3 regions of the Streptomyces sp. NPDC104761 genome follow, and region 2 is predicted to be linked to each of the others. Evidence: riboswitches for the same ligand, from Rfam matches in the RefSeq annotation. Region 2 holds a riboswitch; each other region holds the start of a gene.

Region 1 (4,504 bases), on a different contig from region 2:
CCCCCCCCCCCCCCCCCCCCCCCCCCCCCCCCCCCCCCCCCCCCCCCCCCCCCCCCCCCCCCCCCCCCCCCCCCCCCCGGCCCCGTCGTTTCACCGCCGCCCGGACGGGACCGCACCCGGCTTTACGCCGGCCCCGCCCCGGAGTTCACGGAAACCCGGCACCCGACTTTACCGCGGGCATACGAAACGAGCGCGACCGTGAATTCCCGGCGCGCGTGAATTAGGGCAGCGGAAATACACCCCGCCGAATAACACCTCTTTGTATACGGCGCGCGTGTTAATGCCGCAGGCCCGACATGTTTACGGGATGTTGCGAAGTCCTCACACCGTTCGCCCGTTCGGTGGCGCCGGGAAATCGCAGCCGGTGGGAGACCGTCGAGCGTTCGGTGTGCAGGGCCGTGATCGCCCGGGCACGGTCGCCGTCCCCCCGCGCCACCGCGTCCACGATGGCGCCGTGCTCCGTCCAGGACTCCACGGGGTTGGCGGGCGTCTCCACGGTGTACATCCAGGCGATCTTGTGGCGCAGCTGGGTGAGCGTCGAGGTCAGGGCGTGGCTGCCGGAGGCCTGCGCGAGGGTCTCGTGGAACCAGCCGCCCAGGGAGCGCAGATCCTCGCTGTTGCCCCGCCGGGCCCGCTCCTGCCCCAGCCTGACCAGTCCGCGCAGCACCTTGAGGTGGGCCTCGGTGCGGCGCTGGGCGGCCCGGGAGGCGCCGAGCGGCTCCAGGAGCATGCGCATCTCCAGCAGGTCGGCGGCCTCCTGCTCGGTCGGTTCGGCCACGCACGCGCCCGCGTGCCGGCGCGTCACCACGAAGCCCTCGGCCTCCAGCGTGCGCAGGGCCTCACGGACGGGGACGCGCGAGACCCCGTAACGACGGGCCAGGAGTTCCTCGGTGAGCCGGCTGCCCCGCTCGTAGACACCCGCGACGATGTCGTCCCGGATCGCCGTGCATACCGAGTGCGCCGGAATACGCATGTCCGACCTCCGCCTTAATCCCCGTGAAACGCCGCCGAGTGGCGCTCGTTCCGTGACTCTATTGCAATGAGCCGGAATTTCCGAAGGGGGGCCGGAATCCAGGGATATATTTTGGACAGCAGGGGCACGAAAACGACGAAAGCCCCGGCGGTGGGGCCGGAGCTTCGGAAGATGTCGCGGGTTGTCGTCGGTGCTCGGTCGTCGGGTGCGGGTACGTGGGGGTTGCTCGCGCAGTTCCCCGCGCCCCTTTCAGGGGCGTCACCGCAGCGCCCCTTCAGGGGCGCGGGGAACTGCGCGACCAGCCACGGCGCACCCGCACCCGACGACCGCACCGCGACCCCACGTCGGCCTCGGCGCCGGACCCGCGTCCAGCTCCCTCAGACGTTCACGCCGTGCTTGCGGAGGTAGGCGACCGGGTCGACGTCGGAGCCGTACTCGGGGGTAGTACGGGCCTCGAAGTGGAGGTGGGGGCCGGTCGTGTTGCCGGTCGCACCGGAGAGCCCGATCTGCTGGCCCGGGGTGACCCGCTGCCCCACCGAGACGCCGATGGACGAGAGGTGGCCGTACTGGGTGTACATGCCGTCGGCCATCTTGATGACGATCTCGTTGCCGTACGCGCCGCCCCAGCCGGTGGAGACGACCGTGCCGGTGCCGACCGCGTGCACGACCGTGCCGCTCGCGGCGTGGAAGTCGATGCCGGTGTGGGCACCGGAGGACCACAGGGAGCCGCCGGTCTTGTAGCCGGTGGAGACGTAGGAGTCGCTGATCGGCGCGACGAAGGTGTTGAGGCGCTTGCGCTCGGCCTCGCGGGCGGCGCGAGCCTTGGCCGCGCGCTCCTTCTTGGCCTGCTCCGCGGCCTTCTTCCGGGCGGCCTCCTCGGCCGCCTTGCGCTCGGCGACCGCCTTCTGGGCGGCGGCCTGGGCGTCGATCTGCTCGGCGACGGAGTCGCTGATCGTGATGACCGGGGTGAGGCCGGTCTGCTCCACGGAGTTCTCGGCGGCGAGCGCCGGGGCGGCGGAGACGGTGCCGATGACACCTGTGGTGGTGAGGGCCGCGATGCCGGCGGCCTGCGCGGTGGTGCGCTTCACCCGGCCGGGACGACGATGCTTCCCGGAGGCGCACATGAACGCCATGTAGAGGCTGGTCCTTTCCTTCCCTCTCGCCTACCGGGTTAGCTGACGGGTTCGGAGCAGGAAGGTCTCCTACGGACCCCCTCGCGACACGCGCGGGCGCCCGATTCACCCCAGGGACTGCGTGGGTCCCCGGCTCCCCTGGCTCGCGCCGTACGGGGACTCGGCGATGGCTGTCCGGTGCCGCGGACGCGGCGCGATGCCTGACGGACAGCCCGGAAGAACCTACGAGGGCCCGCCTTCAATGCTCAAACGGATCACCGTTTTTGTCGCGCATCCCACAGGGCAGACAGGCAACCTCCGCCCCAATTCGGACATTCCAGAGCCCTGGTGACCGGGATGGTCACCAGGGCTCCGCACGCGCGCGCCGCTACTCGGCGGCGACGACGTGGACTTCGCCGATCCCGAGAGCCTCCACGGGCTCCTTGATCTGCGCCGCGTCCCCGACGAGGACCGTCACCAGGCGGTCCACCGGGAAGGCGTTCACGACCGCCGCGGTGGCCTCCACGGTGCCGGTGGCGGCCAGTTGCCGGTACAGCGTGGCCTGGAAGTCGTCGGGCAGGTACTGCTCGACCTGGTCGGCCAGGGTGCCCGCGACGGCCGCCGCGGTCTCGTACTTGAGCGGCGCCACCCCGACGAGGTTCTGCACGGCCACGTCGCGCTCGGCGTCCGTGAGGCCCTCGGCGGCGAGCGTGCGCAGCACCGTCCACAGGTCCGACAGGGCCGGCCCGGTGTTCGGGGTGTCCACGGAGCCGCTGATGGCGAGCATCGCGGCGCCGGTGCCGTCGGGGGCGGACCGCAGGACCTGCCCGAAGGAGCGGACGCCGTAGGTGTAGCCCTTCTCCTCGCGCAGGACGCGGTCCAGGCGGGAGGTGAGGGTGCCGCCCAGGCAGTAGGTGCCGAGCACCTGGGCGGGCCACACCCGGTCGTGCCGGTCGGCGCCGACACGGCCGATGAGCAGCTGGGTCTGGACGGCGCCGGGGCGGTCCACGATGACGACCCGGCCGGTGTCGTCGGCGGTCACCGCCGGGACCGGGCGGGGCTGCGCGGTGGAACCGCGCCAGGCACCCAGGGTCTCGCCGAGCAGCTCGTTCAGGTCGATGCCGGTCAGGTCGCCGACGACGACCGCCGTGGCCGTGGCGGGGCGCACGTGCCGGTCGTAGAAGGCACGGACGGCGGCCGCGTCGATCTTCTCGACGGTGTCCTCGGTGCCCTGGCGCGGCCGGGACATCCGCGCGGTCGACGGGAACAGCTCCTTGTAGAGCTCCTTGGCGGCGCGCCGGCTGGGGTTGGCCAGCTCGTGCGGGATCTCGTCGAGGCGGTTGCGGACCAGCCGCTCGACCTCGCTCTCGGCGAAGGCGGGCGCCCGCAGCGCGTCGGAGAGCAGCCCGAGGCCCTTGGCGAGCCGGGAGGCCGGGACCTCCAGGCTGATCCGGACGCCGGGGTGGTCGGCGTGCGCGTCGAGGGTGGCACCGGCCCGCTCGAGCTCGGCGGCGTACTCCTCGGCGGAGTGCTTGTCGGTGCCCTCGGAGAAGGCGCGCGCCATGATCGTGGCGACGCCGTCCAGGCCGGCCGGCTCGGCGTCCAGGGGCGCGTCCAGGAGCACCTCGACGGCGACGACCTGCTGGCCGGGGCGGTGGCAGTGCAGCACGGTCAGGCCGTTGTCCAGGGTGCCGCGCTCGGGTGCCGGGAAGGCCCAGGGCTTGGCCTCGCCCGGCTGCGGCTGGGGGTGGAAGTCCATGGTGGCGAGCTCGGTCACTTGGCCCTCTCCTCGTTGTTGTCGCCGGCTTCGACCGTGGCTTCGGCCTCGGGGTCCTCGGGTACGTCGGCGTCCTCGACCGTCTCCGGGGACTTCGGTTCGTAGACGAGCACCGCGCGGTTGTCGGGCCGCAGACGGGCCTTGGCGACCTCCTGGACCTCCTCCGGGGTGACCGCCAGGACACGCTGCACGGCGGTCAGGGCGAGCTGCGGGTCGCCGAACAGGACGGCGAAGCGGCACAGTTCGTCCGCGCGGCCCGCGACGGTACCGAGCCGGTCCAGCCACTCGCGCTCCAACTGGGCCTGGGCGCGCTCCATCTCCTCGGGCGTCGGGCCCTGTTCGGCGAACCGGGCGAGCTCCTCGTCGATGGCGGCCTCGATGACCGGCACCTCGACGTCACCGGAGGTCTTCACGTCCAGCCAGCCGAGCGAGGGCGCACCGGCGAGCCGCAGCAGGCCGAAGCCGGCCGCGACGGCCGTACGGTCGCGCCGGACCAGGCGGTTGTAGAGGCGGGAGGACTCGCCGCCGCCGAGGACGGTGAGGGCCAGGTCGGCCGCGTCGGACGCGCGCGTACCGTCCTCCGGGAGCCGGTAGGCGGCCATCAGCGCCCGCGCGGGGACCTCCTCCACGACGACCTCGCGC
Region 2 (4,504 bases):
TGCTGGAGCTGCCGGTCGATCGCGTCCTCCAGGAGGTGCGTCGCCGCCATGTAGGCGCGCCAGGCGCGCTGCTCCTTCGGAGTGAGCCAGCGAGTCGTCATGTCACCAGTGTAGGTTTGTTTCAAAGTTTAACCAAGCGTCCATGTCAGAGCGGGCAGGCCGATCGCCGATCCCGGCCGGCCCGTCGGCCAGCCCGCCCGCCGCCAGGAATGAGCGCGTCCGATGCCGTACCCCTACGTCCTGCTGTCCGCCGCCGTCTCCCTCGACGGCTTCCTCGACGACACCGGCCCCGACCGGCTCCTGCTCTCCTCTCCCGCCGACTTCGACCGCGTCGACGAGGTACGGGCCTCGACCGACGCCATCCTGATCGGCGCCGGCACCATCCGCGCGGACAACCCCCGGCTCCTGGTCAACTCCCCGGAGCGGCGCGCGGCCCGGACCGCCGCCGGCCGGGCCGAGTACCCCCTCAAGGTCACGGTCACCGCGACCGGCGACCTCGACCCGGACGCGCAGTTCTGGCACACCGGCGGCGAGAAGATCGTCTACACGACGGACGAGGGCGTGCGGCGGGCCCGCGCCCGCGGGATCGCCGCCGACACCGTCTCCCTCGGCACCGACCTCGACTGGCGGCTGCTCCTGGAGCACCTGCACGACGTACGGGGCGTACGGCGGCTGATGGTCGAGGGCGGCGGCACCGTGCACACCCAGCTTCTCAAGGAGGGCCTGGCCGACGAGCTCCAGCTGGTGCTCGCGCCCCTCTTCGTCGGCGACCCGAAGGCGCCGCGCCTCTTCGGTCCCGGCGGGTACCAGGCCGGACGGCTGCGGCTCCTGGAGACCCGCCGTATCGAGGACGTCGTGCTCATGCGCTACGAGCCCACGGCCCCCGGCACCGGCGGGTCGGCGTCCGCCGCGGACCGGCACTGGCTGCGGCTCGCCTGTGAACTGGCGGCCGAGTGCCCGCCCTCGCGGACCGCGTTCAGCGTGGGCGCGGTGGTCGTCGCGGCGGACGGCACGGAACTGGCCCGCGGCCACTCCCGCGAGGTCGGCGACCCCGTGGTCCACGCGGAGGAGGCGGCCCTGGCCAAGATCCCCGCGGACGATCCCCGGCTGGCCGCGGCCACCGTCTACACCAGCCTCGAACCCTGCACCCACCGCGCCTCCCGCCCGCACCCCTGCGCCGAGCTGATCCTCAGGGCCGGGGTACGGCGGGTGGTGACGGCATGGCGCGAGCCGGACACGTTCGTGGCGGCGGCCGACGGGACGGGGACGCTGCGGGAGGCGGGGGTGGAGGTGCTGGTGCTGGGGGAGTACGAGGGACTGGCGAAGGCGCCGAACGGGCATCTCGCCGGCTGACCGAGCGGGGCCGGACCCCTCCGGTCCTGGCCTGATCCCGGGCCCGCCGCTTCGGCGTGCACGGACCCGCTCCTGCGCGTGAGTCTTAACCCGTGTGACTCCGCCTCTTCGGATGGCGTATGCTGGTGTCACCGACGCGGGGTGGAGCAGCTCGGTAGCTCGCTGGGCTCATAACCCAGAGGTCGCAGGTTCAAATCCTGTCCCCGCTACTGAAACCCAGGGCCGGAATCCGAGATTCGAGGATTCCGGCCCTGAGTCATATCCGGGCACGTGTTCCCCGTCACACACTTCCGGACTCATCCGCCCGGCCCACACCGTTCGCACCACCCGCTCACAGCCGCAAACCTGGACGGACAGGCAGCGAAGACACCGGACGCATCGAACACGGCGAGCGCATCGAACGCGGCGAGCGCATCGAACGCGGCGAGCACCTCGCACACGGCGAGCGCATCGAGGACATGGGACGGCAGGGGGGCGCGTGGTGGGCCGTGCAGAGGCGGAGCAGGGCGGTCCGGCGTCCGCCCGCATCCTCGCCCGCTTCCTGCCCGCGCTGCTGATCTGCGCCGGTGTCTGTTACGACCTCCTCACCCCCCCGCCCTTCACCGCGGTCCCCTTCTTCACGGCCGCCCCGCTGATCGCCGCGCCCCTCTCCTCGCTGCGCACCACCCTCCTCACCGGCCTGGCCGCGCTCCTGGCCGCCTACGCCGTGCACGCGCGGTTCGCCCTTCTCCCGTACGCCGACGCCGGCACCGAGATCCTCACGGTGGCCACCGTCGCCGTCCTCGCCGTCGGCATCAACCGGATCGTCCGACGCGGCGACCAGCGCCTCGCCTCCGCCCGCGAGGTCGCCGAGGCCGCCCAGCGGGCCGTGCTGCCCGAGCCCGCCGAGCGGATCGGCGGCTTCGAGATCGCCGCCCGCTACGAGGCGGCCCAGGAGGGGACCTTCATCGGCGGCGACCTGTACGCCGTCCAGGACACCCCGTACGGCGTGCGGCTGGTCGTCGGCGACGTCCGCGGCAAGGGGATGGGCGCGGTCGCCGCCGTCGCCGTGGTCATCGGCGCCTTCCGGGAGGCCGCCGAGCAGGAGGCCACGCTGGAGGCGGTGGCCGGCCGGCTGGAGCGGGCGCTGGCGCGCGAGGGCGTCCGGCGCGGCGGCGTCGACGCCCAGGAGGGGTTCACCACCGCCGTCCTTGCCGAACTCCCGCACGGCGACGGCACGCTGCGGCTCGTCAACCGCGGTCATCCGCCGCCCCTGCTGCTGCACGACGACGGCGAGGTGCGCCCGGTGCGGGTGCCGGAGGCCGCGCTGCCGCTCGGGATGGGCGAGCTGGGGGCGTGGCCCGACCGGGCGGCCGAGCACGTGTTCCCGAGCGGCGCCACGCTGCTGCTGCACACCGACGGCCTCTCCGAGGCGCGGGACGCGCACGGCCGGTTCTACGACCCGCAGCGGCGGCTGACCGGCCGTACCGCCACCGCCCCCGGCGCCCTGGTGGCCCGGCTCGCGGCCGAGGTGCGCCGGCACACCGGCGGCGGCATGACGGACGACATGGCGCTGCTCGCCGTACGACGGCCCTGAACGGTGGGGCGGTCACGTTCGGTGTCCGAGCAAGCGCCCTGCGCATAACAACTGAGTCGCCATCAAAACCTGTGTGACTCCTGAGCTGAGCGGCGCGCACCGTCGACTCGACCGATTTTGACCGGTCGCGGCAGGTAAGTCCAAGCTTTGAAAGCTTAATGATCAAGACGAACTGCTTGGAATCTGGTAGCCGGGTCTATTAACGTTCGATAACGCAGCGCGGTCGTCCCAGCCGTCACCCGCGACGGCTCCGTGCGCACGCGCCGAATCCCGCAAGGGAACCGGGGAACCACCACCTTGGGGTGAATCGCACGGCTACCGCCGGTAGGAAACGGCCGGTATACGCGCGTAGGAGACCTTCCCGCTCCGAACCCGTCAGCTAACCCGGTAGGCGGCGGAAGGAAAGGAGTGCGCCCGCGTGGCGTCCAACCCGCCTGCTCCGGCAGCCCCGTTCGTGCCCAGCCAGCGCCGGCCCGAGACCTTCGCCTACGGCGACTACCGCGCCGACGAGGGCCCCTTCGAGGAGTGGAACCCCACCGAGGAGTCCCTCTCCGCGGCCCGCGGCCGGCACCGGGTCGCCAAGCAGAAGGGCGGCGGGCTTGCCCGCAGCTCCACGGTTCTCGGCGTCGGCGTCATAGCCGCCGTCGGCGCGGGCGGCATGGCCAGCGCCAACACGGGCAAGCCGCCGGTCTCCATCTCGCTGCCCGACCTGCCCTCCTCGGTCGACGCCCTGCTCGGCGAGGACACCGGCCACCAGGCCACCCAGACCGCGCTCAGCAGCGTCACCACGACGACCGCCACCGACGCGGACTCCTCCTCGTCCGACGCCGGCGAGGCGCTGCGCAGCCGGATCATCGCCCAGGCCGCGCAGCAGCAGAACCAGCTCGACACCAAGGCCAGTGCCAAGGCCGTCGCCGCCGCCGACAAGGCGATCGCGGACGCCGAGGCCAAGGCGGAGAAGGCGGCCGCCGCCAAGGCAGCCGACGCCAAGGAGAAGGCCGAGGCCTCCGCGAAGCAGAAGGCCGAGCAGGCCCGCCTCGCCGCGCTCGCCAAGCAGTACACGCTGCCCGTCGTCTCGTACACGATCACCGGCACCTTCGGCCAGGCCGGCTCCATGTGGGCCTCCGGCTACCACACCGGCCTCGACTTCGCCGCGCCCACCGGCACGCTGATCAAGGCCGTGCACAGCGGCACGGTCACCGAGGCGGGCTGGGCCGGCTCCTACGGCTACCGCACGATCATCACCCTCGACGACGGCACCGAGCTGTGGTTCTGCCACCAGTCCTCGATCGGCGTCAAGGTCGGCCAGAAGGTCGCCACCGGCGACGTCATCGGCCGCGTGGGCGCCACCGGCAACGTGACCGGCCCGCACCTCCACCTGGAGGTCCACCCGAACGGCCAGGCCACCGCCATCGACCCCATGACCTGGCTGCGCGGCAAGGGCCTCAACCCCTGACCTCGACCCGGAGCGCACCGACCGGCTCCCGGCGGCCCTGACGACACCCCCCGGCGTCAGGGCCACCAGTCTTCCGAACCGCGGATTCCGCTTTTACGAGAACTTCGTACTCGACGGGA
Region 3 (4,504 bases), on a different contig from region 2:
CGGGCGCCGGCGCCGCTGCGGTGGGCACCGGGGCCGGGACCTGCCCGGGCGCGGTCGGCAGGGGCGTGGTGGGGAGCGGGGCGGTGACGACCGGGGCGGGGGCGGCCACGGGCATCGCCATCGCGGGCGCGGCAGCCGTCATCGCCTCGGGCGACGCGGTCATGACCGTCGGCATCGCGGCGGTCGGCGGTGCGGGGGGTGCCGCCATGGGGGCTGCCATCGGCGCCGTCATGGGGGCTGCCACAGATGCCGCCATCGGCATGGGCGTGGGCGCGGGCATCGCCGCGGCGGGCGCGGCCATCGCGGTGGGCACGGCCATGGTGGCGGCGTAGGCGTACGCGCCGTCGGCGGACTGGATGCCCTGCGGATATGCGCCGGCCTGCATGCTCTCCGGATAGGCTCCGGCCTGCATGCCCTCCGGATAGGCACCGGCCTGCGTGCCCGCCGGGTAGGCGCCGGCCAGGTCGGCGGCGGGTGCGGCGGCGAAGGGGGCGGCCATCGGCACGGCGGCCGTGGGCGGGGCAGGGACGGCGGGGGCTGTCATGGGGTACCCGCCGGTGCCGTAGGCCGTGTCGGCGGCGACCGGCGGAACGTCGGTGTAGGAGGCGGCCGCGTTCGGCGACATGATCCGGAAACCGCCGGCGTCCATCGGGCTGGGGGCCGGGGCGGGAGCGGCTGGCGCCGCGGTCGGGTAGGCGCCGCTGTTCGTGGGAGCTGCGGTCGGGTAGGCCCCGGCGCCTGTCATCGGGTCCGCGGTCGGGAAGAGGCTGGTGCCCGTCATGGGGTCCGCGGTCGGGAAGAGGCTGGTGCCCGTCATGGGGTCCGCGGTCGGGAAGAGGCTGGTGCCCGTCATGGGGTCCGCGGTCGGGAAGACGCTGGTGCCCGTCATGGGGTCCGCGGTCGGGAAGACGCTGGTGCCCGTCATGGGGTCCGCGGTCGGGAAGACGCTGGTGCTCGCCATGGGATCAGCCGTCGGGAAGCCGCCCGCGTCGGCCGGCGTCGGCATCGGGAACGAGCCCGTGGCACCCGGCGTCATGATGCGGAAGGAGCCGCTGTCCCCCGGCGCCGGAGCCTGGGCGGCGCCCGTGTCCATGGCGGGCGCGCTCTGGTAGGTCCCGCCGCCCGAGCCGCCCGGGGTCATGACGCGGAAACCGCCCGTGTCGGCCGCGGCCCGGGTCGGGGCACGGTCGGCACCCCCCGGGGTCATGATGCGGAAGGTACCGGTGTCCGAAGGGGACACGATCGGGATGCCGCCCGTCTCGGTCACCGCCGGGAGCGCGCGGGTGGCGGCGGGGGAGCCGGACCGGGCGGAGCCGCTGCCGGTGCGCTGGTTCGGTATGCCGACGCCGGGAGCCTGCCACTGCTGCGCCGGTGCCTGGGCCTCGGGCGTCGGCCAGGGGCTGGGCGACTGCGGAACACCCTGGGCGACAGGGGCCGGGGTCGCGTCGAGGGCGGCGATCGCGCGCTGCCCGGTGCGCTGGGACAGCACCTCGCGCGCCTTGGCGAGCTTGAGCTGGTTCCTGGTCTTCGAGGCACCCGGGGTGGGCCGCTGCGGCCCGGCGGCGGGCAGCGCCCTGGGCGCACCCGGGGTCCCCGCGGGCAGCGCCGCGGCGGACCCTGCCGTCAACTCCAGCTTCGGGCGCGCCGGCAGCTCGCGGACGACCTCGATCTCGCTCTGCGCGGACGGTCCCGCGGTCAGCTCCAGCCGGGCCGGGCCGGAGTCCTCCAGCTGGCCGAGGAGGTCGGCGGCCATGGCGCTGACGGGCCGCCGCGGGCCGGGCCGGGCGGGCTGCCGGTCGGAGGGCAGCGCGGCCGGAACGCTCGGCCCGAGCTTCGAGCGCGCCCCTTCGAACCATTCCCGGGCGATGTTGTCGAGGCCCGGGTCGTCACGACGGGGCCGTTTGAACAGCGGGACGCCGCGTGAGCGCGAGCCCCCGCTCATCGCGCGGGTGGCGTTGTAGTTCCCGGTGGCGTTCTCGGCCTGGTCGTAGAGGCTGTCGATCCGCTGTCGAACCTCGTCACGGCTCTCGGGCGCCATTGAGGGGTCGTGCTCCTTCCGTACTCCGCCTACCGGGTTAGCTGTCGGGTTCGGGCGGTCGAATCCGGAAGGCATGCCCTACGGCCTTTGTCCTTGCGGACGGTGGCCGATTCACCCCAGTGGTCGGTTGGGTCCCCGGCTCCGGATCAGCCCCTGAGGGGGCACCGGACTCGGCGGAGGCCGCGCGGCCCGACGGGATTCGCCGGGGGGAGCCGAGCGGCTTGCCCGTCAACTTAGCCAACTTGTGTCACTCGTGTGAAGGTTGAAGTGGCTAATGTCCGATACGTATTTGTGATGTTCGTCGTAGCGTTCGGAACTCGACCGTACGGAACGGCATTTCGCGCGCATCCATTGCATTCGCAGGGTCACCGGGGCGTTGCCGTCGGTCGCGTTCGTCTGCTCCGGTGCACGCGCTTTCTGTGAGGTCGCCGTGAATTCGTGGGTCTGTTGAACACGGTGGGGCCGTGGGCCGTATAGGGCGGGGGAATTCCATGCCCGGCCGCCCACGACACGCAGGGGAACGACCTTGAGACGCAACAGGCGCAGACGCCCGACCGGCGCACAGCGCGCGACCTTCGCAGCGGTCGCCCTGATGCTCGGCGGCGGAGGACTGGTCGCGGTGAACGTCTATGCCTCGGCCACCGAGAACGGCGGAGACCAGGGACAGGTCGCCACGGGCCAGGTGCTGTCCGCGCCCACGATCTACTGCCCCGACGTCGGCAGCCGGCTGACCGCGGTTCCCGACGGCGCCCGGGCGGACGTCGACCGTGAACTCGCCCAGCTGGACCAGCAGATCGCCGCCGCTTACCAGCAACTCACCCGGTCCGCGGCCGAGATCGAGCAGAACCCCGGCTTCGCCGGTCAGGCGATCATCGACCCGCTGAAGGCGGAGCGGTCCGAGTCGCTCCAGCGCATCGCCGACGCCATCGGCCGTGTGGGCGACCGCCCGCAGGGCCTCGACGACCTCGCCGCCTGCACCCTGCGCTCGTCGGACCAGGGCGCCGGGCAGTCGGCGGCTCCCCAGGGCAGTGCCACGCCGAGCCAGAGCGGCCAGGGCAGCGCCGCGCCGAGCCAGGGCACCGGCGCCGGCGGCCAGGGCACAGGCGGCGGCCAGGGCGGCAACGGGCCGGTCGCCGCCGACTACGCGGACATCACCTCGGTCCAGCCCGACGTCTCGACCCCGGCCGAACAGCCCGGCGGCTCCACCGGCACCTTCTCCTCCAGCTGCGGCGTCAACGCGAACGGCCTGTTCAACTCGGACAACGTCATCGTCGCGCCCGGCGTCTCCAACGGCGCCCACCACTTCCACGACTACATCGGCAACCAGTCCAACAACGCCTTCGCCAGCGACCAGGACCTGGCGAACGCGCAGACCAGCTGTGCGGACCAGGGCGACAAGTCCACGTACTACTGGCCCGTGCTGCGGCTGCAGAACGGCAAGCAGGAGCGGGACGCCGACAAGCCGGGCGGCGGCACCGAGGGCAACGCCGGGCAGATCCTCACGGCGAAGCAGGTCACGCTGACCTTCGAGGGCAACCCCACGTCCAAGGTCACCGAGATGCCGCGGCTGCTGCGCATCATCACCGGCGACGCCAAGGCGTTCGTCAACGGCCCGGCCAACGCCAACGCCTCCTGGAGCTGCACCGGTTACGAGGACCGGCAGCTCAAGGACAAGTACCCGCTCTGCCCCTCCGGCAGTGACGTCGTGCGCACCTTCCGGTTCCAGAGCTGCTGGGACGGCCGGAACATCGACAGCGCCAACCACCGCACCCACGTGGCGTTCGAAGGCCCCGACGGCAGCTGCCCGGCCGGTTTCCAGGCCATCCCGCAGCTGGTGCAGCGCATCGTCTACGCCGTGGCCGCGCCGAGCCTCCAGGACGGCGGCCGCACGGTCCCGCTGTTCGCGGTGGACTCGTTCCCCGAGCAGCTGCACAAGCCGGTCACCGACCACGGCGACTTCATCAACGTCTTCGACGAGAGCCTGATGCGGAAGATGGTCGACTGCATCAACTCCGGCCGTACGTGCGGCGCGGGCGCCGACGAGCAGCCGCCGTCCCAGAGCGCGGAGCCGTCCCGGCCGAGCGAGACCGCGAGCCCGTCCGAGCCGCCGGCCGAGACGCAGAGCGCCGAGCCGTCCGAGCCGGCGACCCAGCAGCCGTCGTCGGACCAGCCCTCGTCCGAGCCCCCGGCCGGCACCCCGGCCACGGAGACCGCCACCGCCACCGCCCCTGGCTCCGGCTCCACCGGGCTGCCGAGGGTCTACGCGACTCCGTCGCCGAAGAAGACGTCGACCACCAAGTCGTCGGGCGGCGGCGTCATCAGCGAACCGACGCAACGGCCCGACACCGAGGCACCCACCGGCAACGCCACCGCCTCGCCGACCGGCACCGCGGTCGCCGCCCCGGCCGGCCAGGAGACCCCGGCCACCGGTTCACAGACCGAGCCCCAGACCGAGCCCCAGGCCGT

Evidence for each region. A riboswitch is a leader RNA that binds a small molecule or an ion and turns the genes downstream of it on or off. The one in region 2 is predicted to bind cyclic di-AMP.
Region 1: linked by a shared signal. The riboswitch ahead of ACZ63F_RS39235 (M23 family metallopeptidase) and the one ahead of ACZ63F_RS42285 (M23 family metallopeptidase) in region 2 are both predicted to bind cyclic di-AMP.
Region 3: linked by a shared signal. The riboswitch ahead of ACZ63F_RS04130 (C40 family peptidase) and the one ahead of ACZ63F_RS42285 (M23 family metallopeptidase) in region 2 are both predicted to bind cyclic di-AMP.

Annotation. Positions count from the first base shown of each region.
Region 1 is NZ_JBVJNZ010000022.1:106,938-111,441, reverse strand. It holds gene ACZ63F_RS39240 (GntR family transcriptional regulator) at 278-973, opposite strand; gene ACZ63F_RS39235 (M23 family metallopeptidase) at 1,351-2,106, opposite strand; cyclic di-AMP (ydaO/yuaA leader) riboswitch at 2,119-2,282, opposite strand; gene ACZ63F_RS39230 (M16 family metallopeptidase) at 2,474-3,862, opposite strand; gene ACZ63F_RS39225 (M16 family metallopeptidase) at 3,859-4,504, opposite strand, start outside.
Region 2 is NZ_JBVJNZ010000033.1:10,949-15,452, forward strand. It holds gene ACZ63F_RS42265 (MarR family winged helix-turn-helix transcriptional regulator) at 1-101, opposite strand, end outside; gene ACZ63F_RS42270 (dihydrofolate reductase family protein) at 223-1,353, shown strand; tRNA gene ACZ63F_RS42275 (tRNA-Met) at 1,489-1,562, shown strand; gene ACZ63F_RS42280 (PP2C family protein-serine/threonine phosphatase) at 1,832-2,929, shown strand; cyclic di-AMP (ydaO/yuaA leader) riboswitch at 3,181-3,338, shown strand; gene ACZ63F_RS42285 (M23 family metallopeptidase) at 3,348-4,385, shown strand.
Region 3 is NZ_JBVJNZ010000001.1:904,246-908,749, forward strand. It holds gene ACZ63F_RS04130 (C40 family peptidase) at 1-2,038, opposite strand, end outside; cyclic di-AMP (ydaO/yuaA leader) riboswitch at 2,049-2,224, opposite strand; gene ACZ63F_RS04135 (DUF1996 domain-containing protein) at 2,631-4,504, shown strand, end outside.